4 regions of the Bacillus sp. T3 genome follow, and region 2 is predicted to be linked to each of the others. Evidence: predicted binding sites of a transcription regulator. Region 2 holds the regulator's gene; each other region holds the start of a gene.

What was found. The regulator Rex, encoded in region 2, represses fermentation and respiration genes when NADH is low (regulators of the CRP and FNR family bind a similar motif). The targets are predictions, from matches to a motif close to TTGTGAAATATTTCACAA.
Region 1: a site for Rex is predicted at 3,628-3,645, ahead of RGF10_RS01900 (TorD/DmsD family molecular chaperone). Genes of this name have one in related genera too.
Region 3: a site for Rex is predicted at 2,299-2,316, ahead of RGF10_RS08410 (DUF2249 domain-containing protein). Genes of this name have one in related genera too.
Region 4: a site for Rex is predicted at 2,255-2,272, ahead of RGF10_RS08435 (cytochrome c oxidase subunit 2A). Genes of this name have one in related genera too.

Annotation. Positions count from the first base shown of each region.
Region 1 covers NZ_CP137761.1:350,202-358,196, reverse strand. The annotation lists gene spoIIR (stage II sporulation protein R) at 1-820, opposite strand, end outside; gene prmC (peptide chain release factor N(5)-glutamine methyltransferase) at 1,133-1,993, opposite strand; gene prfA (peptide chain release factor 1) at 1,986-3,059, opposite strand; gene RGF10_RS01900 (TorD/DmsD family molecular chaperone) at 3,675-4,334, shown strand; gene RGF10_RS01895 (twin-arginine translocation signal domain-containing protein) at 4,313-4,456, shown strand; gene RGF10_RS01890 (DMSO/selenate family reductase complex A subunit) at 4,426-6,696, shown strand; gene RGF10_RS01885 (DMSO/selenate family reductase complex B subunit) at 6,887-7,462, shown strand; gene RGF10_RS01880 (4Fe-4S binding protein) at 7,618-7,995, shown strand, end outside.
Region 2 covers NZ_CP137761.1:4,547,363-4,554,665, forward strand. The annotation lists gene groL (chaperonin GroEL) at 1-1,185, opposite strand, end outside; gene groES (co-chaperone GroES) at 1,258-1,545, opposite strand; gene RGF10_RS23280 (CPBP family intramembrane glutamic endopeptidase) at 1,869-2,600, shown strand; gene RGF10_RS23285 (YdiK family protein) at 2,597-2,806, shown strand; gene RGF10_RS23290 (redox-sensing transcriptional repressor Rex) at 2,826-3,494, opposite strand; gene moaC (cyclic pyranopterin monophosphate synthase MoaC) at 3,519-4,019, opposite strand; gene RGF10_RS23300 (ABC-F family ATP-binding cassette domain-containing protein) at 4,166-6,097, shown strand; gene tsaD (tRNA (adenosine(37)-N6)-threonylcarbamoyltransferase complex transferase subunit TsaD) at 6,374-7,303, opposite strand, start outside.
Region 3 covers NZ_CP137761.1:1,620,874-1,628,868, reverse strand. The annotation lists gene RGF10_RS08415 (nitric-oxide reductase large subunit) at 1-2,239, opposite strand, end outside; gene RGF10_RS08410 (DUF2249 domain-containing protein) at 2,480-2,710, shown strand; partial or broken gene RGF10_RS08405 (ATP-dependent DNA helicase) at 2,764-4,686, opposite strand; gene RGF10_RS08400 (hypothetical protein) at 5,052-5,234, opposite strand; gene RGF10_RS08395 (THUMP domain-containing class I SAM-dependent RNA methyltransferase) at 5,298-6,440, opposite strand; RNA gene rnpB (RNase P RNA component class B) at 6,554-6,952, opposite strand; gene gpsB (cell division regulator GpsB) at 7,033-7,341, opposite strand; gene RGF10_RS08380 (SLOG family protein) at 7,539-7,995, opposite strand, start outside.
Region 4 covers NZ_CP137761.1:1,631,022-1,639,016, forward strand. The annotation lists partial or broken gene RGF10_RS08425 (b(o/a)3-type cytochrome-c oxidase subunit 1) at 1-1,516, opposite strand, end outside; partial or broken gene RGF10_RS08430 (cytochrome c oxidase subunit II) at 1,516-1,991, opposite strand; gene RGF10_RS08435 (cytochrome c oxidase subunit 2A) at 2,015-2,170, opposite strand; purine riboswitch at 2,666-2,767, shown strand; gene RGF10_RS08440 (xanthine phosphoribosyltransferase) at 2,915-3,508, shown strand; partial or broken gene RGF10_RS08445 (nucleobase:cation symporter-2 family protein) at 3,508-4,817, shown strand; gene RGF10_RS08450 (dynamin family protein) at 5,584-7,995, shown strand, end outside.

The DNA of each region.
Region 1 (7,995 bases), 400 kb from region 2:
TTTTATAAACTTGAGCCGCCGCTTTAACTTTTTGGCCATATTGTAGTGGTTCTTGAGTTGCTTCTGAATTTGACTCTGTAACTTTTTCTTTTTGAGTTGTTGCTTTTGTTTGTGCAGCAAGCGTTTCTGTTGATTGGGTCTGTTCTGTTTCGGATTCGTAAGTTGCTCTTTGAGTTGATTCCTCTTCAGCTTCCTGTCGTTCCGTATCTAATTCGTCTTTTTGATTTTTTGTATTTACTGGTGCCTCTGCTTTTGCAATTTTTTCAGTCGATTGATTATTGCCGTTGTTCGGCTTATCCCCTTCGAATCCCTCACTTACTGCCACGCCGTTAGAAAAATCAAGAAAGCATAACGGTGGGAATAATACGCACCACCAGTTGGCGCCTTTGCCCTCACCCAATGTGATAAGAATGGCTTCGTATTCACCAGCCGAATATAAGAACTGTCCATATAATTTGGTCGGAAAATTTACTTTACCAAACTCTACTTTTACTGTTTGTTTGGCGTTTTCCTCCGCAACAATTTGCTCAGCAATTTTTTGAATGTCTGGAAGTCCAGCTTTGATTGTTGTTCGTGCCGCTTCTAATGAGGTTAAATCCTGTACCCATAATGTGATTTCTGCATTAACGGCATCTCTGACTTTGCGCTTTAGCGCTTGGTCTTCATTTGAATCACTGTTTGCTAAAATTCGTAGGCGGATCGCCTCGTTCGGTATGACCGTTTCCTCCGTTGCAGCTACTTCACTTTTTGGTATATATAAACTAAAAATTGTTGCGAATGATAATAATAATATATAAGCAGTAATGATATGTTTTTTCATTTCGTCCTCGCCCCCTCACTAGCCATTGTGGACAAGAGCGAACAATCTTAAACTATTAAATTGAAAAATTTTTAGTAGGATGGGGTATGAGTAGGTTTTGCTGATTGGAAAGGGGGAACTGAGTTTATTCGCCTAAATGTACTGTTTATTCGCCTGAATCGGACGTTTGTTCACCTAATTTTCTATTTATTATCCTGAACTGGTCATTTATTCGCTTAATTCCACTATTTATTCGCCTAAATGTAAATACACCCGCTTGCACACAAAAACAAAAAAACCGCAGCACTCACCCACAAGTACTACGGCCATCAACTATTTTTTTATCCTTGCGAACACCATTCGGTCCTTGCCGTTTATATCAAAGACGATTTCGACTTCAGCACCTGGAAACGTCTCACGCAGCATCGCTCCTACAGCCTCGCTTTGTCCAGCGCCTACTTCAAAGCCGATAAGTGCACGTTCCTTCAAAACGAATGGTAACTCTTCCATAAACCGACGGTACAGATCAAGTCCGTCTTCACCGGCAAACAGGGCGCGGTGAGGTTCGTGCTCCGTTACAATATCGGACATCTCAGCAATATCACCGACCGGGATATACGGTGGGTTGGAAATCACGACATCAAATTTACGCCCTTCCGCAATAAAAGGCTGTAGCAAGTCGCCATGCACAAATTCCACGTCCGCACCTAGCGTCGCAGCATTCCGGCGGGCCACTTCTAACGAGGCTTCAGCTAAATCGCTCGCTGTTACCATAAGCTCTGGCCGCTCCAGCTTCAAAGTAACCGCAATCGCTCCGCTCCCCGTACCGATATCGACGACTGAAACTTCTCCATTTTTCCCAAAAAGATCCCGCATCCGCTCCAACATTCCGTAAACAAGTTCCTCGGTTTCAGGTCGTGGAATCAAAACCTCTTCATTGACCAAAAAACGGCGTCCATAAAATTCCTCGAAGCCGATGATATACTGAACCGGGCGACCTGCTGCATGCGCATCAACTGCTGCACGAAACTGAGATTCTACCTTAGGATCCATCTCATCATGAAAATGGGTAAACATTTCCGTCCGCGACATGCTCACAAAATGGCGTAACAACAGCTCTCCTGCACTTTCCTCACGACTCTTCTCCTTTAAAAAAGAAGAAGCCCAATGGAGGGCTTCGTAAATCTTACTCATTTGAGGCTGCTTCCAATCGGCTTGATTGGTCTTCCAAAATCAAGGCGTCGATGATTTCATCGAGCTTGCCTTCAATGATTTGGTCTAGCTTTTGTAGCGTTAAGCCGATGCGGTGGTCGGTAACGCGGTTTTGCGGGTAATTGTAGGTACGGATGCGCTCGGAGCGGTCCCCAGTACCGACAGCAGATTTACGGACTTCATCATATTCTGCTTGTGCTTCCTGCAAAAATTTATCATAGACACGCGCACGTAATACTTTCATCGCTTTGTCTTTATTTTTATGCTGAGATTTCTCGTCCTGACAGGTTACAACGATCCCAGTCGGTATGTGCGTTACGCGGATAGCTGATGCTGTTGTGTTAACGGATTGTCCGCCGGCACCGCTTGAGCAATAAGTGTCAACGCGAACGTCTTTGTCATGGATTTCGATTTCTACATCTTCTGCTTCTGGTAAGCAAGCAACCGTTGCGGTGGACGTATGGATCCGACCGCCGGATTCTGTTTCCGGTACACGCTGAACGCGATGGGCACCATTTTCAAATTTTAATTTTGAATAGGCTCCTTTTCCGGTGATCATGAAGCTGATTTCTTTGAAGCCACCAAGTCCGGTTGGGTTGGCATCGATTAGTTCGGTTTTCCAGCCCTGTGATTCAGCATAGCGGCTGTACATACGGTATAGTGAGTTGGCGAATAATGCTGCTTCTTCACCGCCGGCAGCACCGCGGATTTCAAAGATTACGTTCTTGTCATCGTTCGGGTCCTTTGGAATGAGAAGGAATTTAAGCTGGCCTTCTAATTCTTCCTTTTGTGTCTCTAGGTCCGAGACTTCTTCTTTTACCATGTCGCGCATTTCTGCATCAAGTTTTTCTTCGAGCATGGCTTTTGCATCCTGGAGCTGTTCCTTGACGTCCTTGTATTGACGATACGTTTGCACCGTGTCTGCTATATCAGCCTGCTCTTTTGAAAAATCGCGCAGTTTTTTTGGATCATTGACAATATCAGGATCGCTCAAAAGCTCATTCAGCTTTTCGTAACGATCTTCGACTGCTTGAAGACGATCAAACACAATTCTTCACCTCTTCGGAAATTATTTTTTGTTCTGTTAATTTATTAGTTGATTTCCGCTTCAGGTCCTCCCTTTCCGCGGGGAGTCCGGGAGCCTCCTCGGCGCTTTTGCGCCTGTGGGGTCTCCCGTGACACCTTCTCCCGCAGGAGTCTCGCACCTTCCGCTCCAATCAACAATCAGCCTTAACATAGTTATTTTTTATAAAAAAAACGCGTTTTCACGCTGTTGAGTTAACTTGTTGGACTACTTAATTTTCAACCCATAACATTCTAATTATAGTATAGTCCGTCATCTCAGTCAAAAAGATTCTTTAGAAATCTGTTTTCTTTCTATTAGAAAAATGCTTCCATTTAATTCTTAAAATAATATTAAAATTTCAATTTCGTCCATATTTTGTCTTAGCATTTTGAAAAATATGTGAAAACATTGGAACCAGAAGTAATGTAAAACGGCAATACGTTACAATTAGAGTAATACCGAAAAATCTTTTATTATACTGATATTATGAAGGGATTGATGTGACTAAAATCATCTACCCTGGTTTTTGGGTGTAATTTAGCCGTATATATTGTGAATTATTTCACAATATAAAATACTTCGTAGAGGATTGGTCTTATGCAGCAATTGTTTGATTATTTTAAGGCCCGACAAAATTTTTATCAGTTTTTACAATTACTATTTTTCGAACCCATCTCCAAACATGTGATTATACACCTTAAAGATAATGGGAATCTTGAAGAGCTAAAAGCGTTAGATGAGGCCGGTGCCCTCCTTTATCAGTTTTTTGACCAAGCCACCGACGCTGATCTTCTAGTACAAAAGGAAGAATTCCACAGATTATTTACTGGCCCAGAAACGATTCTTGCTCCACCATGGGAATCCGTTTATCGCAGTAAGGAAGGTTTGCTTTTTGAAGAAACGACCTACCAGGTTCGCGAGCTTTATCATCAATATGGCTTAAAATTTGTTGGTGAAAACAATGAGCCCGATGATCATATTGCAATTGAACTGGAATTTCTACTCTATTTAAACGATTTGACTTTAGCACAAACCAATGATGAAAAATTAGAAAAGCTTTTGGAGCAGCAAATTTACTTCCTAGAACAGCATATGCAGCAATGGATCCCTGCGTTTTGCGAGAAAATCTTAAAAAATACTGATAGTTCCTTATATAAAGGTGCAGCATTACTACTATTGGATTTTATGCAATCAGATTATGAATCTATAATCGAAATAAAGGAGGCATTTGCATCATGGCAGATAAAAAGCCACTAATTTCAACGAATATGAAGCGCCGTACGTTTTTAAAATGGACCGGAGCCGCTGCTGTTCCCGTTATTGCCGGGGAATTGGCACGAAGCTTTTGGTGGATCGCAAGGCAGAGAAAAGTAGTATAGCAAAAGAGGATGATAGTCCAGAAACTATTGTTACAACCTGTAGTGTAAATAACTGCGGCGGACGTTGTTTAATTAAAGCCCATGTTAAAGATGGCGTCGTCGTACGTTTGACCACAGATACATCGAATAAAGATTTAAAAACTCCTTCGCTGAAGGCTTGTGTGCGTGGACGAAGCTACCGTTCGATGCTTTATCATCCTGACCGCTTAAAATATCCGATGAAGCGGGTTGGTAAGCGGGGCGAAGGAAAGTTTGAGCGTATCTCTTGGAAAGAAGCGGTTGATACAATTGCTTCTGAAATGAAGCGCATTGGCGATAAGTATGGACCTGAATCCCGCTATGTAAACTATGCATCCGGGAACCAAGGTATCTTAGCTGGCCGAAACGCGGCGCGTAGATTGCTTTCAATGACAGGTGGTTTCCTAGGTTACACCAATGACTATAGCTCTGGCTGTAGTAATGTTGCCACACCTTATACCTATGGGATCAATAATACAGGAAGCAGCTATGATAGCTTGCTTCATTCAAAATTAATCATTCTTTGGGGACAAAATCCGGCAGAAATTATTTTCTCCACTCCTTATCGTGATTTCTTAATGCAAGCGAAGAAAAATGGCGCAAAATTCATCGTCATTGACCCACGTTATACAGATACTGCGGTAACCTATGCCGATGAGTGGATTCCGATCTTACCAACAACGGATACCGCATTGATGGATGCAATGGCGTATGTAATTGTAACCGAGAATTTACATGACCAGGAATTCCTCGACAAGTATTGCGTCGGCTTTGATAGTAAAACAATGCCAGCCGGTGCACCAAAAAATGAATCAGTGAAGAGCTATTTACTTGGCGAGAAGGATGGGATTGCGAAAACGCCGGAATGGGCCGAAAAAATCTGCCGTGTACCTGCAGAAAAAATTCGTGAAATCGCCCGCCTATATGCAACAACGAAACCCGCTGCTCTCATTCAAGGCTGGGGACCACAACGTCAGGCCTATGGTGAGCAAGTAATGCGTGCTGGTGCACAGCTTGCATGTATTACCGGTAACGTCGGGAAGCTTGGCGGCTGGGCTGCAGGAACAGGCTATTATTCTCGTAAAAGCATCGTCTTCCCTTTTAGCTTCGAAAATCCGATTAAAGCGACGATTCCTTGCTTCCTATGGACAGATGCTGTCGAAAGAGGCACGGAAATGACCGCCGCAGACGGCTTAAAGGGTGCAGATAAATTACCAACGAATATTAAAATGATTTTCAATATGGCCGGCAACATGCTTGTCAACCAGCATGCCAATATTAACAAAACAACAGCGCTCCTGCAGGATGAAAGCAAGGTTGAATTCATTGTTGCTAGTGATATATTCATGACCCCTAGCGCGAAGTATGCTGATATTTTGTTACCAGGAACAACCTTCTTTGAACGTGATGATATCGGAACACCTTGGTCAAATGGTGACTACGTCATCCTAGGAAATAAAACAATTGATCCGCTATATGAGTGCCGAAATGAATATGAAGTGTTTGCTGAAATTGCCGATAAATTGGGTGTGAAGGAAAAATTTACCGAAGGCAAAACGATGCTTGATTGGGTTAAAACAGCGATCGAAAAAACACGCGCAGAAATCGACCCTGAATTCCCTACCTATGAAGAATTCAAGAAAAAGGGTGTTCACTATTACCAATACGATGAACCTGAAATTGCTTTTAAAGCGCAAATCGAAGACCTAGCTAATAACCCGTTCGAAACTCCATCTGGAAAAATCGAACTGTTCTCTCAAGCACTATATGATATGAAAAACCCTGAAGAAATACCAGCAATCGGTCGATATGTTTCATCTTGGGAAGGGCCAGAGGATCCACTGATCAAAACATATCCACTGCAAATGATTAGCTGGCATTACAAACGCCGTTGTCACTCCACACACGACAATAACGAGTGGTTAGAAGAAGCAGCTAAGCAAGAAATGTGGATGAACCCAATTGATGCCTGGGCCCGTTCGATTAAAGATGGCGATCGCGTTAAAGTCTTTAATGGTCGCGGTGAGCTCGAAATGGATGTTAAAGTGACAGTTCGAATCGTTCCAGGAGTTGTCGCCATTCCACAGGGCGGCTGGTATAGCCCGAACAAAAAAGGAATTGACCAACGTGGAGCAGCCAATGTTCTAACATCACAGCGTCCTACACCATTGGCAAAAGCGAACCCGCAGTTAACAAACCTTGTTCAGGTTGAGCGAGCTTAATCATAAATTTATGCAGAAAGTGGACAGCGGCTATAAGCATTGCATATATACGCTTAACTTTTAACGGAAGTTCACGTACAAAATTTAAGCCTGCTCTAGTCGCTGGTTCCACATCTGCTAGACTGATAGTTTGCCATATTACTTCTATCAAAAAACAAAAATATCCTTATTTTTAAAGGAGTGAAGAATCTTGACGCAGTTAGGATTTTATATAAATCAAGCCATTTGTATTGGCTGTAAGGCTTGTACGGTCGCCTGTAAGGACAAAAACAATCTAGATGTCGGCATGAACTTCCGCCGCGTATACTCCTATGAAGAAGGCGTATATACGCAAATCGGCAATGGCTTTTCACCACAAATTGCCGCTTACACGTTTTCGATTGCCTGTAACCACTGTGATAATCCGGCCTGTGTGAAAAATTGCCCAACAGGTGCAATTAAAAAACGCTCAGAAGACGGCGTTGTTGTCATTGAGCAGGACGTCTGCATCGGCGCGAAGGCTTGCATCATCGCCTGTCCGTACGGCGCACCTCAATTCAATGCGAAAATCAATAAAACAAACAAATGTAACCTTTGTATCGACCTTATGGAAAAAGGCGAGGATCCCGTGTGCGTTACAACCTGTGTCATGAATGCAATCGAATTCGGCGAGATTGAGAAACTTCGTAAAAAGTATGGTGAGGTTGCACAAATCAAAGGCATGCCGAGTGCTAGCATAACTAACCCAAATCTCGTCATCACTCCACATCGTGACGCAAAACTGTAGGATTTTTTTAGGAAAATAAAGCAGTTTACAATTGGGCCGTGTTTTTCAGAGCATAACTTTGAACCATTTGGGAAGATGGTTTTTAATAACAAAAGACAGGCCCCTTTTTCGATCAAGTATTCTAGCAGATAATCCATTCTGGGTAGGTGAGACCCTTGTCACTTATTTTAAAATGGCTCGAGAGCCTTTCAATTGACCAAACCATAACAGATCGTTGTTCTCGGCAGGTAAGTCCAAAATCCACCTGCACCACATGCATTGAGCATTGCGATACGGAAGCTTTAACGCTTGTCGAGAACAAAATCAAGCTCGATGTGAACAAATGTGATTCATGTGGTGAATGCATTATTGCTTGTCCAATAGCGTCGATTAGCGGGACGGTCCCAAGTAGGACGATCAAGAACGGGAAGCTCTACTATGAGCCCCATTTCTGTCCAACACTTAAAGAATTGCTCATTTTACGAAAAAGAGGACTGAAGGGAATCGCCATCCCGAGTGAGTGGAATGATGAGCAGTGGGAAAAGGTGATCGCG
Region 2 (7,303 bases):
CTCGATGCGAAGCTTGCGCTCTTTTAATTCAGTTTCAGTTGCAGCACCGACTTTAACTACTGCTACACCACCAGCTAATTTAGCTAGGCGCTCTTGTAATTTTTCACGGTCGAATTCAGAAGTTGTTTCTTCGAATTGAGCACGGATTTGATTTACACGAGCTGCGATTGCTGCAGATTCACCAGCACCTTCAACGATTGTTGTGTTTTCTTTTGTTACAACAATTTTAGAAGCACGACCTAGTGATGTAATCGTTGTAGATTTAAGGTCACGGCCAAGCTCTTCAGTGATGACTTCACCGCCAGTTAAAATCGCGATGTCTTCTAGCATTGCTTTACGACGATCGCCGAAGCCAGGAGCTTTAACAGCTACAGCATTGAATGTACCGCGAAGTTTATTCAATACTAATGTTGATAGGGCTTCCCCTTCAACATCTTCAGCAATTAGCAATAATGGCTTACCTTGTTGTACCACTTGCTCAAGTACTGGTAAGATTTCTTGAATGCTAGAGATCTTTTTGTCTGTGATTAAGATATATGGATTTTCTAAAACAGCTTCCATTTTTTCTGTGTTTGTTACCATGTAAGCTGAAGCGTAGCCACGGTCGAATTGCATACCTTCTACTACGTCTAATTCAGTTGTGAAGCCTTTAGATTCTTCGATTGTGATAACACCGTCGTTACCAACGCGTTCCATTGCTTCTGCGATTAATTTCCCTACTTCTTCATCAGCAGATGAAATCGCTGCTACTTGTGCAATCGATTCTTTGCCTTCAATTGGCTTAGAGATTGCTTTAAGCTCTGTAATAGCAGTTGCAACGGCCTTTTCCATTCCTTTACGGATACCCATTGGGTTTGCACCAGCTGTTACGTTTTTAAGACCTTCACGAATCATTGCTTGCGCAAGAACGGTTGCAGTTGTCGTACCGTCACCAGCAACATCGTTTGTTTTGCTTGCAACTTCAGCAACAAGCTTAGCACCCATGTTTTCAAATGCATCTTCTAATTCGATTTCTTTTGCGATTGTTACACCATCGTTCGTAATAAGTGGTGAACCAAATTTCTTCTCAAGAACGACGTTCCGTCCTTTAGGTCCAAGCGTTACTTTTACAGCATCTGCAAGTGTATCCACCCCGCGAAGCATCGCGCGACGAGCATCTTCACTGAATTTAATTTCTTTTGCCATGTAAAATAACCTCCTCTAAAATTTCATATTCGTTCTATTTGACTTGATCTTCGGATCGAGTTTTGTGTTGGATTATTCGCCTACTACAGCTAAAATATCGCTTTCACGTAAAATTAAATATTCTGCACCTTGGAATTTCACTTCAGTACCAGAGTATTTTGAGAAGATAATGCGATCGCCTACAGCAACTTCTACTGCTACTCGCTCGCCACTATCAAGTACACGACCTGTACCGACAGCAATTACTTTTCCTTCTTGCGGCTTTTCTTTAGCAGTGTCCGGTAGTACGATCCCGCTTGCAGTTTTTTCTTCTGATTCAACAAGCTCAATAACAATACGATCACCAATTGGCTTTAACAAGTAAAACAACCTCCTCAAATAATATGTAAATTATCGATTATTAGCACTCCTCTCATCCGAGTGCTAACACAATTATTATAATAAATAATTGCTCTATTTTTTGCAAGAGTCATGATTAAAAATTTTCACTTTCTTTACAAACCATACTCAACCTTAATAAGTATGCTGCACATTTCCTTTTATATCCTATTTACTCAAAGATAATTCCATATTATTGAAATTACCTAAGACAAATTAGCAAATTAGCTTATTCATTTGTAACGTTCGCTTATTATTTGTACAATGGGATTTAGCCTAGCTTTTTAAAAAGGAGTCCATTTATTTTGAAAAAGGAATATTGGTTTATCTTAATTGCCTATCTCACCATGCAGTTATCGAGTTTTATTGGAATTCCGTTAACCACTTTCATTGGAACCAGATTTGGTCAATCGGTGGACGAAATGAGAACCTTGTCCGTTCCAATCTGGCTCGTTGCCAGCTTCACCATTACTCTAGTCATTATTCTGTGGATTCTCCGTAAAGAGTCAACAACCACAGCTTATCGTGAAAAAGCAAATCCATTCAGCTCGGTAATTTGGGCGATTACAGGTGTTTTTTTAGCATTATTCGCACAAGGAATTGCAGCCCAAATTGAAGCGATGATGGGGATTAAGACAGGCTCTGATAATACCCAACAAATTATTAATATTATCGAAAGCTTCCCTATTGTCATTTTTGTTAGCTCGATTGTCGGACCAATTTTAGAAGAAATCGTGTTTCGAAAAATCATCTTTGGCGCACTCTATCAACGGATGAACTTCTTTCTATCGGCCTTGATCAGTTCGATTATTTTTTCTTTAGCACATATGGAACTTGAACATACATTGCTTTATTCTGCCATGGGCTTTACCTTTGCCTATCTCTATGTCAAGACGAAACGGATTATAGTTCCGATTTTTGCCCATGTTGCGATGAATTCACTTGTCGTTGTTATACAAACCGTCTTTAAAGAAGATATCGATCGAATCATCGAACAATCAGAAAAAATTCAAAGCTTTATCGGAGGATTATTATGAGACTCTCACCTTTGTTTTCCGCTTTTTTCCACATCATCCTTGCTTGTATATTTACGTACTTTGCTATCGATAACGTAAATCAATTCGGATGGGATATTTTTAGCTTCATCCTTGTTCTCCTAGCAACCTTTGATTTTGGTTCAGGCTTAAGGTTGATTGCCCTTCACTTTAAACTTAGGAAAATAATCAAAAAAAATGAGCCATAATTAAGTGGCTCATTTTTCATTATTCTTCATCTACTTCAATATCTTCAATTTTTGGATAATGCTTTAAGAAATATACAAGTGATTGCAGCTCAACCGCTAAATCAATATGATGAACCCGAATAGTAGACGGGACATTAAGTCGAGCTGGTGTAAAGTTTAATATTCCTTTAATCCTCACACTAGTCAGTCTGTCCGTAATTGGTTGCGCCACTGGCGCTGGGATGGTTAAAATCGCCACATGAATCTCTTCTTGCTCAATAATCTTCTCTAACTCATCCATATGGTAAACAGGAACATTCCCTATCTTTGTTCCCACTTTTCCCTCGTCCACATCAAAGGCAATTTCAATCTTTGTATTATTATTTTTTAAAAAATTATAATTTAAAAACGCCGTACCTAAATTCCCAACTCCAATGAGCGCTACCTTTGTCAGTTCATCCTGATCTAACGTTTTCCGGAAAAAGGATAGCAAATAGTTTACATTATAGCCATAGCCCTTCTTCCCTAATGCACCAAAATATGAAAAATCTCGACGAATTGTCGCAGAATCTACTTTTACCGCTTCACTTAGCTCTGCAGATGAAACCCGTTGTTTACCAGATGTATGCAAATTTTTCAAAAAGCGATAATAAAGTGGTAACCGTTTTGCAGTCGCTTGTGGAATTTTTGTTGTATGATCGTTCGACATTTCATCACTCCTCTCTCATTAAGCTTATTTCAATCGCTCTTCTCTAATAAAATCTCCATTTTTGCCGCCAGTTTTCTCAACTAAATACGTTTTTCCAATAACCATGCCTTTATCAATTGCCTTACACATATCATAAACCGTTAACGCACAAACCGATGCAGCTGTTAACGCTTCCATTTCAACACCTGTATTCCCTTTCGTTTTAACCTTTGCGGAAATATGCAATGTATATTCATTGTCTTCCTTTTCTTCTTCCCAGCCAAAGGAAACATCCACTCCATTTAATGGGATTGGATGGCACATCGGAATGATTTCCCACGTTTTTTTGCATGCCATTACTGCCGCAACCTGAGCAACAGCTAGAACATCACCTTTTTTCATTTCATTATTTGTGATTTTTTCATATATATCATTGCTAACTGTTATACTTGAGCAAGCCTCTGCGGTCCTTATTGTTTCTGGTTTGCTGCTCACATCGACCATTTTCGCACGGCCTTCTTCATTAAAATGAGTAAATTCTCCCATTCATTTAACACCTCACTAAAAGAATCATACACTATTTTTTCCAACATGTGTGAATGAACTTGTATCTTTCTTCACAAGCTTCGAGTTATTGATGATATCCTTATAATACGATACACTAACTCTATCGTAATAGAGGTGAATATAAAATGATATTATTACAAGTTAATCAATTGAATAAATACTACGGTGCAGACCTTATTTTATCGAATATTAAACTAGAAGTACAATCACGCGATCGAATCGCTTTAGTTGGTAGAAACGGTGCAGGAAAATCGACCTTGCTTAAAATCATTGCTGGCCATATGTCCCATGACTCTGGTGACATTATGAAGCCCAAGGACGTTACCATTGGCTATTTGGCACAAAATACAGGCCTCGAATCGGAGCTGTCGATTTGGGAAGAGATGCTGACGGTATTTGCAACATTACAAAGTTTAGAGAAAAAACTGCGGCAGTATGAATTACAGATGGCGGATCCAGAAGTATTTAATGTTTCATCCGTCTACGAAAGAGTTTTGAAAGAATATGACACCCTACAGGTTCAATTTAAAGATATGGGTGGCTATCAATACGAAGCCGATATTCGTTCTGTGCTTCACGGCTTGAATTTTCACACGTTTGACTATTCAACCAAAATCTCTAGTTTAAGTGGCGGTCAAAAAACTCGCCTTGCTCTCGGCAAATTGCTATTAACAAAACCTGATATTCTTATTTTGGACGAACCGACCAACCATCTTGATATCGATACATTATCGTGGCTTGAGCAATATTTGCAAAATTACGAAGGCGCCATTTTGATTGTATCCCATGACCGTTATTTTTTAGATAAGGTCGTTAATCAAGTATACGAAATGTCCCGACAGCAAATTTCAAAATTCGTCGGCAATTATAGCTCTTATTTGGACCAAAAAGCTGCAAATTACGAGCGTGAAATGAAAATGTATGAAAAGCAACAAGATGAAATTGCTAAATTAGAGGATTTTGTTGCCCGAAATCTAGCACGTGCATCTACCACTAAGCGAGCTCAAAGTCGTCGCAAACAATTAGATCGGATGCAAGTCATGTCAAGACCACTAGGCAACGAAAAATCTGCAACGTTTTCCTTTGATATTGAAAAACAAAGTGGAAATGAAGTCCTTAATGTTTACTCCATAGCAGTGGGCTATGGTGATGAAAAAGTGAGTGAGAATATCTCACTGCGTATGACTCGTGGAGAAAGTATTGCCCTTGTTGGACCAAATGGCATCGGTAAATCAACCTTGCTTAAAACCATTGTTGACAAACTTAAACCGCTTGCGGGTCATTTTCAATTCGGTACGAATGTGACAATTGGCTATTATGATCAGGAACAAGCCGAATTAACATCGAACAAACGTGTTTTAAATGAACTATGGGATGAATATCCTTTAAAAAGTGAAAAAGAGGTCCGTACGGTTTTAGGGAATTTCTTATTCTCTGGTGATGATGTTCTTAAAATCGTCTCAACCTTAAGCGGTGGAGAAAAGGCCAGGTTAGCGCTTGCCAAATTAATGATGCAAAAAGCCAATTTATTAATTTTGGACGAGCCTACCAACCATTTAGACTTAGATAGTAAAGAAGTTTTGGAAAATGCATTAATTGATTACCCTGGTACGATTTTATTTGTTTCCCATGATCGTTATTTTATTAATCGGATTGTTACAAAAGTACTGGAACTAAGCAAAAATGGCGCAGTCGAGTATTTAGGTGATTATGACTATTACGTCGAAAAGAAACTTGAACAAGAAGAGCTTAAAGCTCTTGAGGCTTCATCCTCTGCTGAGAAGACTACTGGAATCACAGCAGATGCTCCATCTAAAAATAGTTATCAACAAGATAAGGAAGCAAAAAAGCTTGAAAGACAACGAAAGCGCAGAATTGAGGAAATTGAAAAGAGAATTGAGGCTCTAGAAGCTCAAATTTCAACGAATGAACAACTCCTCTGTGATCCTGAGGTTTATCAAAATCATGAAAAAGTGCTTGAGTTAAACACACAGAATGAAGAATCCCGTTCTGAACTTGAAAATCTTCTTGAGGAATGGGCAGAATTGGCAGAGTAATAAACATCGTTGTAACTACAGGTAGGTGACCTCTTTGAATTAGTCACCTACCTGTAGTCTTTTTATTTTTCGACATTATTCACACCCTTTTAAAGGGTTATAAATAAATTATTAACATTTTTATTCACATTATAAATATTATTTTTGCAACATCCACAGGAGTTTTCCACATTATCCACATCTTATATCCGTTTTATCCACAATATCCACATATAAAGAATGTTTTATCCACAAAAAAACTCCCCTTTCTTAAAAAAGGAGAGTTCTACGATTTTTTTACATGTGGATAGTTTTTGTCGAACATTCAAATAATTTCTTTATTCTATATCTAAACCTGGGATTAGCGTTTAATGAATAATCAGCACGCTTTCCTTTTTCAAATAAAACACTTCCAACTGCAGCAATCATGGCGGCGTTATCCGTACATAAATTTAATGGCGGAATAACTAACTCCATGTCAGGGATTGATTGAAATGCATCCGTTAACGCTGCTCTTAGCCCTTTATTCGCTGCAACCCCACCAGCAAGCAAAACCTGCTTTACTTCAAATTGCTTAGCAGCCTTTAGAGCCTTCGTTACCAAAACGTCTATAACACTTTGTTGGAAACTAGCTGCAAGGTCTTCAGGGATAATCTCTACACCGCGCTGCTCTGCATTATGAACTGTATTAATGACCGCAGATTTTAAGCCACTGAAACTAAAATCATATGATCCCTCTTCCAGCCATGCCCGCGGTAAATCGATCGTCGGCTTCCCTTCTGCTGCCAATCGATCAATGTGTGGACCACCTGGATAAGGAAGGTTTAATGTCCGAGCCACCTTATCATAGGCTTCTCCTGCTGCATCATCTCTTGTTTCTCCAATAACTTTAAACTCACCATGCTCCTGCATTAAGACAAGCTCTGTATGCCCTCCTGACACAACAAGAGACAATAGCGGAAATTTCATTTCGGTAACGAGACGATTCGCATAGATGTGACCAGCAATATGATGAACACCTATCAATGGGATATTATGAGCAAAAGCAAGTGCTTTAGCAGCATTAACTCCAATTAAAAGGGCTCCGACTAAGCCAGGGCCTTCGGTTACAGCGATCGCATCTAGATCACGAAAAGAAATTCCAGCCTGATTCATTGCTTCTTCTAAAACAATGGTGATTTGTTCAACATGGTGTCTTGAAGCAATTTCAGGTACGACACCACCAAA
Region 3 (7,995 bases), 1.7 Mb from region 2:
CACCTACTAAGAAAATGGTATCAGGAATCGCACGAATCGTTAATAGCTTCACGACTGATTCCTGTTGTAAGAATGCTGCTGATCTTGATGCAGCATAGCCGTTATCATACGCTGTTTTTAATTGCATAAATCCTACTGGAAGCAATGAAATGATAATCATACCAGCTAGACCAACGTTTAATAAGACACATGAAATTTTAATCATTTTATCATTCCATTTTTCTGGCTTCACAATATTGCGTAACGAGAAGACAAGAACGGCACAAGCAAACATACCGTATACACCCATCATCGAACCGTGCCCATGGGTCGGAGTTAAAAACTGTCCATGCTCTAAATAACTTACAGCAGGTAAATTGATTAAGAATCCAAGCACACCAGCACCGACTAAGTTCCATACCGCTACAGAAATCAAGAACCAGAATGTACCCTTATAAGGGAAATCAACCCCACCGTCACGCATCATTTTGTACTGCTCATAAGCTTCTAAAATCAATAATGTTAATGGGATAACCTCTAATGCTGAGAACACAGCTCCAAGGGCAATCCAAGCCTCTGAAGAACCGTTGTAATAATAGTGATGTCCAATTCCAATTACACCGCTACCCAATAGTAAAATTAATTGGAAGTATAATGCCTTAACAGTAGATTTCTTAGTTACTAAATTCATTTGAACCATTAAGAAGCCTATTACCACTACCGCAAACACTTCAAAGATTCCTTCAACCCACAGATGGATGATCCACCAGCGCCAATAATCCGCAAATGTGAAGTGAGTCCCTGGATTAATTAGGAATGCAAACAAGTAGAAAAACGGTACAGCAATTGCAGAGTAGAATAATAAATGGATTAAACCACCTTTGTCGGATTCACGTTTTAATCCGCTCTTAATTCCTCTGTAAACGATATATAACCAGATCAACATACCCGCGGCAAGAATAACCTGCCAGATTCTACCTAACTCTAAATATTCCCAACCTTGGTGACCTAATAAGAACCAGTTATTTCCTAGGTAGCCATTTGCGCCAAGCCATTGACCAACCATACTTCCACCAACAAGAACTACTAAAGCCCAGAAAAGAATATCGACTAACAATCCTTGACGTTTTGGCTCATGTCCTCCAACTAGAGGAGCAATAAAGATCCCCATTCCAAGCCAAGCTGTTGCAATCCAGAAAATGGCTAGTTGAAGATGGTAGCCTTTTGCAATGTTAAATGGCAATAAATCATAAACCCATTTCATTCCAAAGAAGCTATCTGGCTCAATGTAGTAGTGGGCTAAAAGTGCACCAAACATTGATTGGATAAAGAATAATACTGAAACAATCACAAAATATTTTCCTGATTTTAGTTGTGAGTTTGTTACAGGGAGCTTTCTTAGGTCAATTTTCGGGAAATTCCCTGGCGTATAAGCTTCCTCCATCCCAAGATGGTAACGATAGAACAAAAATAGAATAATACCAACGAACAGGACTAATACTGTAACACTGACACCGCTCCACCATATCGCAGAGAAGGACATTTCATTTCCAGCGTCCTTATAATATGGCCAGTTATTTGTATAAGTAATATCATCATCCACACGTTCCGTACTTGATAACCATGCAGTCCAAAAGAAGAAATCAGAGATCTGTTCAATTTGATCACCTTCAGATACCCACGCGCGTTCGCCTTTCGGCATGTCTTCTTCCTTAATTAAGTTCGGCTTTAACCCCCAACCATCACCATTGGTAAATACATCATGATAATATTCTCTTACCTTTTCTACCCCATAAACCTGAGCATCTGTAAGAATGAGAGAATCATCACCTTTTTCATATCGATTCTTTCGCATTTCTTCAATTACAGCTTCACGAATAATCGTTTTTTCCTCTTTAGCTAAGTCCGTATATTTTTTTCCGTATTGCTCATTTGCTTTATAATCCTGCATTCCTTCTGTATAAACCTTCAATGCCTCCGCAGTATAATCAGGCCCCATATACGAGCCATGGCCTAAAACAGTCCCATAATCCATCAAACCATATTTTTGAAACACGGCTTGACCACCCATAATCGAATCTTTTGTTAGGATGACCTCACCCTTCGCATCAGTAACCTCGAGTGGTCTTGGTGCCATATCTTTAAAGATCCAAAAGCCACCTACGAGTAAAACAGTAAAACTAAGTATACATGTTGTAATAAGAATGGATTTTAAAAGTGCGTTTTTTGGTTTCGCTGACTTTACCTTGTTGTTTTCCATCCCAAACACTTCCTTTCGTTGTCTTATAGTCACATTTTAGACGTAAATCTGTGACAACTTTGTGAGATGTCTCATTATCTAACTGTGATATTTCACACACCTTAAAAAATCTGAAATTCATATTAATAAGGAAATAATAGAGATGAAAAAATAAGTGATAATCGTGATGTTAGTCACTATAACAACGATAGAAATGAATTATGCTACAGGTGTGAAACGAAAATAGAGGAGTGGATTCATATGGAAAACAAGCTAGTAGAAATGGATGTTCGGGAAGATATACAAAATAAGCAAGACCCGTTCCAAAAAATTATGAAAGCAATCATAGATTTCCAATCCAATGATGTACTTCTACTTCACGCACCGTTTGAGCCAGTCCCTTTGTATGCAGTGTTAACGGCAAGTGGTTTCGAACATACAGCTGAAAAAATTGAAGAAAAACATTGGAAAATAACGTTTATTAAACAATAAAATAAAGCACAGTATGGAAGCTCATTGCTAGCCATACTGTGCTTTTTTCATCCTTATTTACTGATAGCGGTCGGTAAAACTCCCTCAATTTTAGCGACAATTACGGGATCTAAATCTTCATCAATTAAAATATGAACAGTACCCCTATCCGTGCTTGTCCGAACTAATCTTCCGACACCCTGTCTTAGTCTGAGTAGCATATACGGAAGGTCGACCTCGTTAAATGGATCTTCCGTCTCCTCACGTTTTGCAGTAAACACCGGATCAACCAGGAGGAAATGGCAAAGAGAAGAGGATTACGTTCCCAAGAGCTTCTCCAGGAATATCTAACCCTTCCCATAAATGGACAGCGCAAAGGACCGAACTTGGTTCATTTTGAAATTGTGACACAAGTGTACTGATTTCAGCATCACCTTCAAAGTAAATCGGAACATCCAATTTTCCTTTTATATATTCTTTAAAAAAATAAAGCTCAGCCTTATTAGAGAACAGGACTAGCGAACCTTCCTTGGCTATTCTTAGTTGTTCTAATACATAGGATGATTTAGCTTCTAAATTAAACTTCTCAAATCGAGGCATAAAAATGGACATATTTTCATCGTAATCAAATGGCGACGCCACAGAAAAAGATAAGTAATCCTTAATTCCAAGGCTGTTAGCAATGTAATCAAACGATTTATTTTCAGATAGTGTAGCAGAAGAGAAGATAAACGGCTTTGCTTGTGAAAAGACCTCTTCCTTCATAATATCCTTTACTAACCGAGGCATAATAACAAGTCTTCGTTCCGTGTCATTTTCTTCAAACCAAGTAATACCATTGGTCTTACCAAGAAATAAACTTAATGAGTAGGTTATTTGGTCCAAATATTCCTCAACGATTTTTAAATCGTAGTCATTTATAACAAATAACTCACTTTCAAAGACTAACTCCTCTTCTAATTTTCTTAACGTGTCCAGCAGCTTAGTTCCTACCTGCACTACTTCATTCGATTTAATAATCGTCTTTTTCTCTGAACCAATAGTTTCCTTTGAAAATTTAGTGAGACTATTGAAGAAATCTTGGCTATATAAGATGGCCGACTCAATAATATACAACGTTTTCTCACGAATATCGTTCCCAGCAATTTTCTCAAGTAGTGTTTCGAGAGTCTTCTCTGTAAGTTTATAGGTTAAGGCTTTTTGACAGGCATATTCCAGTAAATGACCTTCGTCAAACACAACACAGCACGGATCAGGAAGAAGCGGCAACTGACCTTCCCGTTTTCTTGATTCCTTTGTCCAAACATGCTCCATATAGAAGTCCTGTGAACAAATAATCAGGTCTCCCCCACCTCGATAAAAATCCCGATGGAGTGTTTGACCACAGCGATGGCGTTTCTCACATGAAAAACAATCCTGAAGTGAATCCCAAGAAATTTCATTCCACTGTTCATCCGTCAATTCAGGATGGTCTTTTCGGTCTCCATAAGGGCTAAAGGATTGAAGCGATGCTCCACTATGAACAAATGGTGGGAGAGATTGAAAAATTCCACTATATGTATCGGATGGATCATGAAGCATAGAGTCTTCCAGCTTATTTAAACACAAATACTGGTCTCGTGATTTTGCTAATCGTACATCAACCGTTAGTCCAAGTGATTCTTCAAGCTTGGCAATATCTCCCTCTTTTTTTACAATCTGCTCGATTAATGTTTCATCGGCACAGGCAATAATCGCTGGTTTGTTTGTATATCTTGCATAACAAAGTGCGTAAAGAAGATAGACAATTGTCTTTCCAGTCCCTACTCCCGCTTCTGCAAACATCACTTTTTTTCTTTAAAAGCCTTTTCGAGTTGAAAAGCCATAAATATCTGTTCATCTCTTAATTCAAAGCCTGCTTCGGGCAGGAAATCATAAAAAACATCACCAATCCAGTCATTCAATCGATCATAGAAGGATTCTGTTTTCGTTAGCGTAAATGGTAAGCTCTTTTGCATTATATCCTCCATCAAAAAAGAAAATAGGGAGCTGGCCTCTTAAGAACCAGTCCCTTAAGTCTAATCATTATGATTATAGTAAAATTAATTCAAACCAACAAAGTTTTCCAAAAACGGTAAACGTGCTATCGTTACCGTCAATCGCAAATTACCTCTCGCATGGGCACGATAAACGGGCTATCGTTACCGACTACCGAAAAATACCTCTCACAAGGGCACGATAAACGATCTATCGTTACCGACTACCGCAAAATACCTCTTGCATGGTAACGATAAGCGAGCTATCGTTACCGACAATCGCAAATTACCACTAGCAAGGGCACGATAAACGAGTGAACGTTATCGACTACCAGAAAAGCCGCTATTTAATAATAGTAGGCATGGTTTGACCGTGAAACGTTATAGTATAATGCGTCTTGTAATTGCTTTTGTGCTATTTCCATCTCATGCAGAACGGAAGGAGAAACCGTATCTTCCCCTTTTATTGTTTCTTTAGTAAGTTCTAAGGCTTGGGCAATTTTATTAAAATCCAATTGGAATGCGTACATTATTTTACCCCCTGTAAATAAAAATATATAATAATAATTTATTCTTTACAGAGGGAATTATTCCTATTCTTTATTCCTTGGTTGCCTTTTGCCCCAATACTGGTAATAATCTGTTCGGATAAAACCATTAAATAGCTTTCGTTTCTTCGTTGCAGGTTTTCCAAAAAGAGCCTCAAATTCGGGATGAGAAGTTAATATATAAATAGACCATGTATCTAATTTCGTCAAAACTTGTCCCATTTCTCGATACATCTTTTCTACCGCTGACTTCTCGCCAAGCCGTTCACCATATGGCGGATTGCCGATTATGACACCATAGTCCTGTTTTACTGTCAAATCTTGTACTCGCATTTGTTTAAAGCTTACAAGATCTCCTAACCCTGCTTCAAAAGCATTCTCTTCGGCGATTTTCACCATTCTATGGTCAATATCTGATCCAGTTATGTCTAATGGTTGATCGTATTTCGCTAAATCCTCAGCTTCATTGCGAGCTTGATCCCAGCTTGAAGCAGAAATAATTGGCCACTCCTCGGAAATAAACTCACGATTAAAGCCTGGTGCAATATTTTGACCAATTAACGCAGCCTCAATCGGAATCGTTCCAGAGCCACAAAATGGATCGATGAACGGACGATCTGGTGTCCAATTAGTCAGCATGACTAGTGCCGCTGCTAATGTTTCTTTAAGAGGCGCCTCACCTTGGTCGGCTCGATATCCACGCTTATGTAAACCAACTCCACTAGTATCGATTGTTATCGTCGCAATGTCCTTTAATAGGGCCACTTCAATTTTGAACTTTGGTCCATTTTCTTCAAACCATGTTGTTCGCTTATAATGGCGTTGCATCCGGTCAACTATTGCTTTTTTTACAATAGCTTGACAATCAGATACACTAAACAATTTTGATTTAACTGATTTCCCTGAGACTGGAAACTCAGCGTCTTCTGGTAAGAATTGTTCCCATGGAAGTACCTTCGTTCGTTCAAACAGTTCATCAAAAGTGGTGGCTCGAAATTCACCGACTTTAATTTTAACACGGTCCGCAGTCCTCAACCAGAGATTACTCCGGGCGATTGCCAGTCCATCCCCTTTGAAAGCAATCCTACCGTTCTCAACGGTACATTCATAACCCAAATCACGGACTTCCTTTGCCACCAAGGATTCAAGACCCATTGCTGAAGTCGCAATCAAATCAAATTTTGTCATATTTTCACCCTACTTATTCCAGCTTTTACGTTCATTATTATTATAAACAAGAAAAGCTCTCCATAAAAGGAGAGCTAACTATCCATTACACTCATACATTGCCTTTAATAACGTTCTGTAAGCCATGTTCTGTTCCATCGTACTGCAAACGACCCTAAGTCTCGTACTCCGGTGGTAATCATCTATCTACAGATTGAGTTACAATCTGTCCTTCTCCTTGTTGAATTCCTCAGAGAAAGTGCCCCTACCATTATTTGGGTTTCTCGCTCGTGGGGTTTACCCGTTCCACCCTCTCCATTTCTGTCGAGGCTACGTCACTGTGGCACTTTTATAGGTATTCATGCCATATCCTTAACGGACTTAGGCATTTTCCCGGCCGTCAGCCGAATTTAACTTCAGCTGCCCTAGCTTATTTATTGGCTAGGCACGAACACTACGAGCATCTCAGCTCGTGCGAGCATGGACTTTCCTCTACAAGTTGCATGCGCTCCTTGCAGCGATTACCCGAACGCTATTAAAGAAGACAATATTCATTATATGTAATCTGATTACAAATCGCAATGGTATTTACATGAAATTCTGGTAGAATTCCTTAATCGTATAATTTGCTCCCAAATACATGCTTTTCTAAGTTGGATAATCTCTTTAAAATATCAAAGTTCGTTGTCCCTACAGCAGCCTGCGGCTGAGTAGGTTGACGGCGAGAGGAATCCTCTAATTGTTTCTTCAAACGTAGTATTTCCTGTTGAAGCTCATCAATTTCCTGATGGAAGGCTTCATAATCTTTTATGATCAGATCTAAATATTTATCGACGTCTTCTTGTTTATATCCACGCATCGATGTTTTGAATTCTTTTTCAAGAATATCTTTAGCCGTTAATTTAAATTTATCTGACAGCATAGCATTCACCTCAAGTATCCCCTATCATCACATTATATTGTTCCAAAAATATGTAGTTTTGTCAATTTTTCTTTGATTATTAGCCTACTTCACCTGTTGATTTCCGCTCCAGGTGCTCGCTTTCCGCGGGGAGTCTCGCACCTTCCGCTCCAATCAACAGATTGCCCAATAATCAAACAACATTCATTCACAAATATTTAAAATTGATCCTGTTGGGTTTCTTCAACGAGTATTTGTAAATCATAAAATCCAATTAAATGAACATCATAGTCATGTGTTTCTTTATATTTCTGAGCTGCTTCGAATAAATATTTAGGTCCGCCCTCTTTTTCTTGATCGTAAAATAGAATAAGCGCATCGCTCTTTTCAATAAAAAACTGATTCTTCAAGCGAAATTGCCATGGTCCTTTATAATTTTTTTTGGTAATCGAATCAACAAAATCTGCTTGAACGATAACAGATTCGTATAATTCCTTATTTTGTTCATTCCAGCTTTCTTCTTGGTTTAAAAAAGGAGTTATCACTCCGAGCTGGAGTGCTGGATATTCGAGCTGCAGGTCAAAGACCACTTCAGCCGCCCAAAGCTCTGCACCAAGCTGTCCACTAATAATGACCCACTCAAGACCTTCATCCAAAAGCTGAATAAGGTGCTTT
Region 4 (7,995 bases), 1.7 Mb from region 2:
TTCTGTACCTTCTGCAACTTCGCCCATTGGGAATTCTTGGTCACCTTTAGGAGCAAAGAAAGCTAACTTAATGAAAATGTACACCATTAAGATGACGGAAATGAATAGAATGCTACCTCCAACTGCTTGTGCAATTTGGTAAGGAATCCATTCAGCTGCTTGAGCAGAGCCACCATATTCAGAGAAAGCTGAACGACGAGGTGCGCCAAGTAAACCTGAAGCGTGCATTGCGCCCGACATAAAGGTCATACCAACTGCCCATAGAACACCTTGAAGGATACAAAGTTTATTCATTGCTTTTGTAAGGACGCGACCAGGTTAAATGTGGCACTAACCAGTAAGATACACCAAAGAATGTTAGAACAACAGCTGTTGCGACAGTTAAGTGGAAGTGTCCAGTAACCCAAACAGTGTTGTGAACAACCTGGTTCATTTGGTGAGAAGCATTTACCATACCGCCTGCACCCGCAGGGATGAACGCAAGCATTCCAATGAAAGGCACAACAAAACGAGCATCGCCCCACGGAAGTTTTTTCACCCAGCCAAAGAGCCCTGTTGAGCCTTTTGAACGACCGAAAGTTTCAAATGTTGCGAACAAAGAGAATGCAGTCATTAAAGACGGAATGACAACTAAGAATGTAAGTACAACCTGTAAGAATTTCCATGCCGGATCAATACCAGGCTCTGTTAATTGGTGGTGGAACCCGACTGGGAACGAAAATAAGATAAAGAGCAAGAATGATAGACGTGCTAGTGAGTCAGAAAAAATCTTCGCACCAATCACCTTTGGAATGACCACATACCATGCCATGTAAGCTGGCAGTAACCAGAAATATACAAGCGGGTGACCGAAGTACCAGAATAAGGTACGGCTTACTAATACGTTTACGGTTGGTACTAGATTTAAAGACCAAGGTAATAATTGAATTAAAACTGTGGCAGCAACCCCGATTGTCGCAATAAACCATAACATGGTGTTTACTAGTGACATATAAGTCATTAATGGACTTGTTTTCCCTGGATTAGCTTTACGCCATTTAATATATGTAGTACAAATTGCTGCACCGTCGATCCAGCTTCCAACGACAACAAGCGCTAAACCAATATAATAAAGTGGATGTGCTTGTAAAGGTGCATAAAATGTATAGAGAACAGAAGCTTTATTTAACAAGACCATCACAGCAGCTAATGCTGTTCCAGTCGTCATGATCCAGTATCCGATCCATGCGGTTTTTCGAACACTGGCTGAATAAGTTCCGGAAGAGTAGCTACATGCAGCGTGCTGGAATCCCATAATAAAGAAAGTAGTTAATACTAATCCTAAAAGAACACCATGGACAGTTAAAACTTGATAATAACCGATTCCAAAAGGTAAGGTAAATTTACCTGAGCGTACTAATACTTGTAAAAGGCCTGCGAGACCTCCAATTGCCAAAGCTGTAAAGGCTACATAAAAGTGAGCCATGGCCAATTTACCATCACGACGATCAACTTTTATCACTGATGGATTATTCATTATTTAACCACCTCGATCTTTGACGTCATCATGTGATGACCCATCCCACAATATTCATTACATAAAATTGTAAATTCCCGGTTTTATTAAATGATGCAACATATTCGCTTATAAATCCTGGTTCAACCATCATGTTTATATTGGTTCCGGCTACTTCAAATCCATGGATAACATCCTTAGTCGTTACCATTACTTTAACTTTTGAGCCTTTTGGAATCTCAATATTACCTGGATTGTAGTTAAACATAGATGCCACAATGACTAGCTCGTAATCCCATTCTTTTCCTTCAACCTTTTTTAAACCTGGTTTATCAAAAGGTGCAGTTGTATCGACCTTTGCAGGATCAATGGTATTCAAGCAGCTTGGCGGTTGATTTCCCAAATAAAAAGCGCTTACCCCAATTACCGATAAAAAAACAATCAACATTGCAATCCCGAAAATTAGCCAAACCTTTTCAAATTTATGGATATGCATGGCTTTTTTTCCCCCTCCCTCGATTACAGACGATCAACATACATGAAATAAACTCCAGCCCATGTACCGATTAGAACCAATGCGACTAAGAAAACGGAAACCAATGTCCCTTTTAATTGAGATTCTTCTTCATGCTTAATCGGAGCATTAGTTTTATTCCCAAGTTCCGTTTTCGCCATAATGATTCACTCCCCTCTTCACAATTTAGAAATATTTAATGAATACACTTTCATCATACCGAACAATAGAGAATATTCCATATTGTTTGAACAAGTTCACAAAATGTTCATTACTTGATTAATTACTATGGTAATGGTGAAAAATTGTTATTACAGTGATTAATATCACTTGTTGAATCCGTAAAGTGTGAATAATATGTGAACTCTTATGTCGAATATAGTTAAAAATTGGATGATTTAAACAGATTTTCTTTAAAAATTGTGAAGGATTATTAGGAATAAAAGGCAGGACTACTTTCCAATTTATATGCAAGCAAGAGGCATCGTTTTATACCTAACAATTTTGAAATTATATGTACTTTTCCATTACTTTCCTTTAAATACCCTCGGTTTTAAGAAAATGAAAACGGAAACACGAACAATTTGATTGAAAAACTTAGAAATGTTTGGAATTGTCTTTACAAACAGATATTATCTCGATATAATACGACCATACAAATGAATAGGAAAAAGACTCATATAATCGTGGGAATAAGGCCCACAAGTTTCTACCGGATTTCCGTAAAATATCCGACTATGAGTGAGATATTAAACAAGGACTTCTATATTAATAGTCTTGTTTAAGTTTTCTTTTGGTATAAAAGCCTAAAGGTCACAGTCTCACTCTATTTGAGTGGAGAGGCCTTTAGGCTTTTTTGTTTAATTAGAGTGAGAGTGAGGCGCTACAAGAGAAAGGGGATCACTGTGGAAGCTTTAAAGGAAAAGATATTAAGAGAAGGTATTGTCCTATCAGATTCAGTACTTAAGGTTGATTCGTTTTTAAATCACCAAATTGATGCACATTTAATGATGGAAATAGGAAAAGAGTTTGCTAATCTTTTTAAATCTGAAGGGATCACAAAAATATTAACCATCGAATCATCTGGGATTGCCCCAAGTGTCATGACTGGATTAATGCTAAACGTACCAGTCGTTTTTGCAAGAAAAAGAAAATCACTGACGCTAGCAGGTGACCTATTAACGAGCCAGGTTCACTCTTTTACGAAAAATGAAACGAATGAAATCTCCGTTTCCCAAAAATATTTATTAGAAGGAGATCGTGTCCTGATTATCGATGACTTCCTAGCGAATGGACAAGCTGCACTTGGTTTAGCTGACATTGTGGCCCAAGCCAATGCAGAAATCGTAGGTTTTGGGATTGTTATCGAAAAATCCTTTCAAGAAGGTGGACAGATGCTTCGCAATAAAGGTTACCGAGTAGAATCTTTAGCCGAAGTTCAATCGTTACAAAATGGTCAAGTTCAATTTATTAATAGGAAAGTGGAGGAATTAGCATAATGAAACAGCAACCAATTAAAATTGCCTCACTAGCAATTCAACACGTATTGGCGATGTACGCTGGAGCCGTTATTGTACCGTTAATTGTTGGGGAGCAATCGGATTAACGGGGGAACAATTAACCTACTTAGTTTCCATTGATATCCTTATGTGTGGGATTGCCACAATTCTTCAAGTGTGGGGAAATCGCTTTTTTGGAATTGGCTTACCTGTTGTGCTTGGCTGTACCTTTACGGCAGTTGGACCGATGATCGCAATTGGAGCTCAATATGGAGTTTCTTCTATTTACGGTTCAATTATTATTTCCGGTTTAATCGTCATTCTTATTTCAACATTCTTCGGAAAACTGGCTCGATTTTTCCCACCAGTGGTTACTGGTTCAGTCGTTATGATTATCGGTATTACCCTCATCCCTGTTGCCATGAATAATGTTGCAGGTGGACAAGGAAGCAGTGATTTTGGTTCTTATTCAAATCTAGCTTTAGCGTTTGGTACATTAGCATTTATTCTTATTCTATATAAATTTGCTAAAGGGTTTCTACGTTCCATTTCGATTCTTGTTGGTCTCGCAGGAGGAACAATTGTCGCTTATGCAATGGGTAAAGTTGATTTTTCGGCTGTTGGTGATGCATCGTGGGTTCACCTTCCTAAGATGTTTTACTTTGGAACACCAACATTTGAATTAACACCAATATTAACGATGACGCTTGTTGCCATTGTTAGCTTAGTTGAATCTACTGGCGTATATTTTGCGTTATCCGATATTTGTAATCAAAAACTATCCGATAAAGATTTAGCTAACGGATACCGCGCTGAAGGGTTAGCGATTATTCTTGGTGGCTTATTCAATGCCTTCCCATATACAACTTATTCACAAAACGTCGGACTACTGCAATTATCAGGTGTGAAAAGCAGAAATGTTATTTATGTTGCTGGAGCATTTCTAGTAATCTTAGGATTAGTTCCGAAAATTGGGGCGCTTACTACAGTCATTCCAACTCCTGTGCTTGGTGGAGCGATGGTGGCGATGTTTGGAATGGTCATTGCATATGGCATCAAAATGCTAAGCAAAGTAGAATTTGCAAGTCAAGAAAATCTATTAATCATTGCTTGCTCCGTTGGAATGGGTCTAGGCGTTACAGCTGTTCCTGATTTATTTTCAAAGCTTCCAGAAAACATTCAGATTTTAACGGACAATGGGATTGTTGCGGGTAGCTTAACCGCGATCGTCTTGAATATCGTGTTTAACGTTTTAACAGTAAAAAAGTCTGCTGAAATGAGCCAGCTTTCAGAACAAAAAGCGGTTTAATAAAATAATTTTTCCATTCGACTCCAGTCACAATTGTTAAAGCATCCGAATATACTAAAACAAACTGTTTACGAACAGGAAGTGACGGTGCAAAATGGAAAAATACTATTGTGAAAGTTGCAGGCTTTTATATGATCATATTAAAACATGTCAGGTTTGTGGTGAATTAGCAGAAAATAAAATTTTTATTGAAGTACAGATGCAGGAAAACCTAAACACGTTTTATTCTAATGATTAACTGGTAAAGATTTCATCGTGACCAAAGCGGACACGGCTATTATAATAAAAGAGCACAACAACATTCTTCAAAACGTTCTTGCTTCCTTCTCGATGAGGGAAGCTTTTTTTATGCGTTAAACGTAAAACAAAATGTTAAAAAAGTGTGGCAATTTAAAAATTCCATTGAAAACGATTTTCACTTATGCTATCATAATCAATGAAAATAATTATCAATTACATTCACCTAAGGTGGTGTTACATATGCTTGCAATGCTAATCGCTTCGACTGTTGTTGGCTATTCCTTTTTAATGAAACACGTTCTAAATAACGTAGCTAAACCATCTCAAAGATAATAATTTAATACACTTTTGCCTGGGCTAAATTGTCCGGGTTTTTTATTTTTTCTTTGTAAGTTTGAGTATTAATTTTGTTACAATATTGATTGAATCACCATTTTGATATAGAAAATACATTTAGGTAGGAAAATTTAGAAAAATCGGATAAAATAAAGTGATAATGAAATATTGGGGGACAAGGGGTATAGTTATGGTGCAAATATTAGAACAAAAGGAGCAATCTTTACTTGGAAAGATTGCGGTGTTATACGAGCTTTTCAGACAGAATCAAGATGAACAAACAGCACAAAGAGCAGAACAATTGGCAAAAAAATTAAGCCAACAGGAATTTTCAATTGCGTTTTGCGGCCACTTCTCAGCAGGTAAATCAACGATGATAAACAAATTAGTGGGGGATAACTTGCTGCCGTCAAGCCCGATTCCGACAAGTGCAAACCTTGTTAAAGTGAAAACGGGCGATGAGTATGCAAAGGTTATTTTTAAAAAGGGGAAGCCTAGGGTTTATTTAGCTCCTTATGATTATGAGAAAGTGAAAACGTATTGTAAGGATGGCGACGAAATTGAAGCTGTTGAAATAAGCCATCAAAATTCAAGTCTTCCGAACAATGTCATCATCATGGATACACCTGGGATTGATTCCACTGATGATGCCCATCGAATCGCAACCGAGTCTGCACTACATTTAGCTGATCTCATTTTTTATGTAATGGATTACAATCATGTCCAATCGGAAGTTAACTTCCTCTTTACGAAAGAATTAACCCAAGCTGGGAAACAATTATGTCTGGTTATCAATCAAATTGATAAGCACCGTGATGAGGAATTAAGCTTTGATGGATTTAAAGAAAGTGTTCTGCAATCGTTCGCATCATGGGGAGTGAGACCAGAATACATTTTATATACATCATTAAAGCATGGTGAGCATCCACATAATCAATTTAAAAAGCTTCAGGAACTTCTGCATGAAAAGATTGCAAAACGAGAAGAAAACCTGCCAAGTTCAATTCTACATTCACTTGTTAAATTGACGAATGATCACATTAAATTTGTGAAGGAACAGGATCAGGTGGATATTCAAACTTTTGAGGAGAAGCTGTCTGATTTTAATCAGGAAGAACGAACAGCATTAAAGGACCGAATTCATCAATTAGAGCTGATGCTTCAAGATATGAAAGCAGCAATTGAAGCGAGCAGTGATGGTATAAATGATGAAGTCGATGAAATTCTTGATAGTGCTTACATTATGCCATTCCAAACAAGGGAGCTTGCACAACAATATATCGAGGCTTGTCAGCCAGAGTTTAAGGTCGGCCTCTTTTTCGCAAAAAATAAAACCGAGCAGGAAAGAAATCAACGGCGCGAGCGTTTATTTGAGGATCTTTCTGAACGAGTCAAATCGCAAATTGAATGGCATTTACGTCAATTAGCATTAAACACCTTAAAGGAAAATAATGCTGAAAAGCCTGAGCTAATGGAAGCTGCACAGGCGATTAAGGTATCATTTGAAAAAGACTTGCTAGATCAAAACCTAAAGTCTGGTGCAAGGCTTTCTGGGGAATATGTTCTAAATTACACGAATGATGTGGCTAATTCTTTGAAAAGGCTATCCAAAAAGGCAATTGTTGAGTGGAAGGAGCTCTATCTCAAGGAATTAAGTAGAAAAAATGCAAAGGAATCTAGCGCTTTAACTGCTGAACTTTCACAATTACAGGAATATCAAAAGACAGTTGAACAATTAAATTCGATTTTCGCACGACATGAACAAATATCTGAAACAATCGAACAAACCTTAACTGGAAATATTGATTATAAAGCGTACACTGACGTTGCTGAAAGCTTAGCACAGATTATTGATGAGGAAGTCGAAGTGGTGCGGAATTCAGCGCTGCAGAATTCTGATTCTAATAAGGATGTTTCAGAGATTGCTATTTTAGAAGAAGAACACATTGAAGACTCGGCTGATGTCATTTCCAAGGAACAGGTTGAGCGGATCGTTTCTCATCTCCGTTTTTCTGCAGAAAAGGTGCAGGATATTCCTGGCTTAGAGAAGATTTCTACGGAGTTAAAGGTTAGAGCAGGCAGACTTGAAAGTCAACAATTCACCGTTGCATTGTTTGGAGCATTCAGTGCAGGAAAGTCTTCGTTTGCGAATGCGTTAATCGGTGAAAAAATTCTGCCAGTTTCACCAAATCCAACGACTGCCGCCATTAACAGAATCAAGCCGATCGATGCCAATCATCCACATGGAACAGTCATCGTCAAGCTTAAAAATCCTGACGCGTTATTAGAAGATGTTCGACGTTCGTTAGCCATCTTTGATTTCAATGCAATCGACTTTGCAGCGGCAGTCAAGGCGATTGAAAAAGTATTAGGGTCAGAAGAGCATTTAGATGCCTATAGTAAGGTGCACTATGCATTTTTAAGAGCCTTCTATAACGGTTATGCCCACTATGAGAACCGCCTAGGAACTCTGCTGGAAACCGATTTGCAAACATTCCGAGACTTTGTTGCACAGGAAGAAAAGTCCTGTCTAGTCGAATGGATCGATGTATATTACGATTGTCCACTTACAAAAGAGGGGATCACGCTAGTTGATACACCA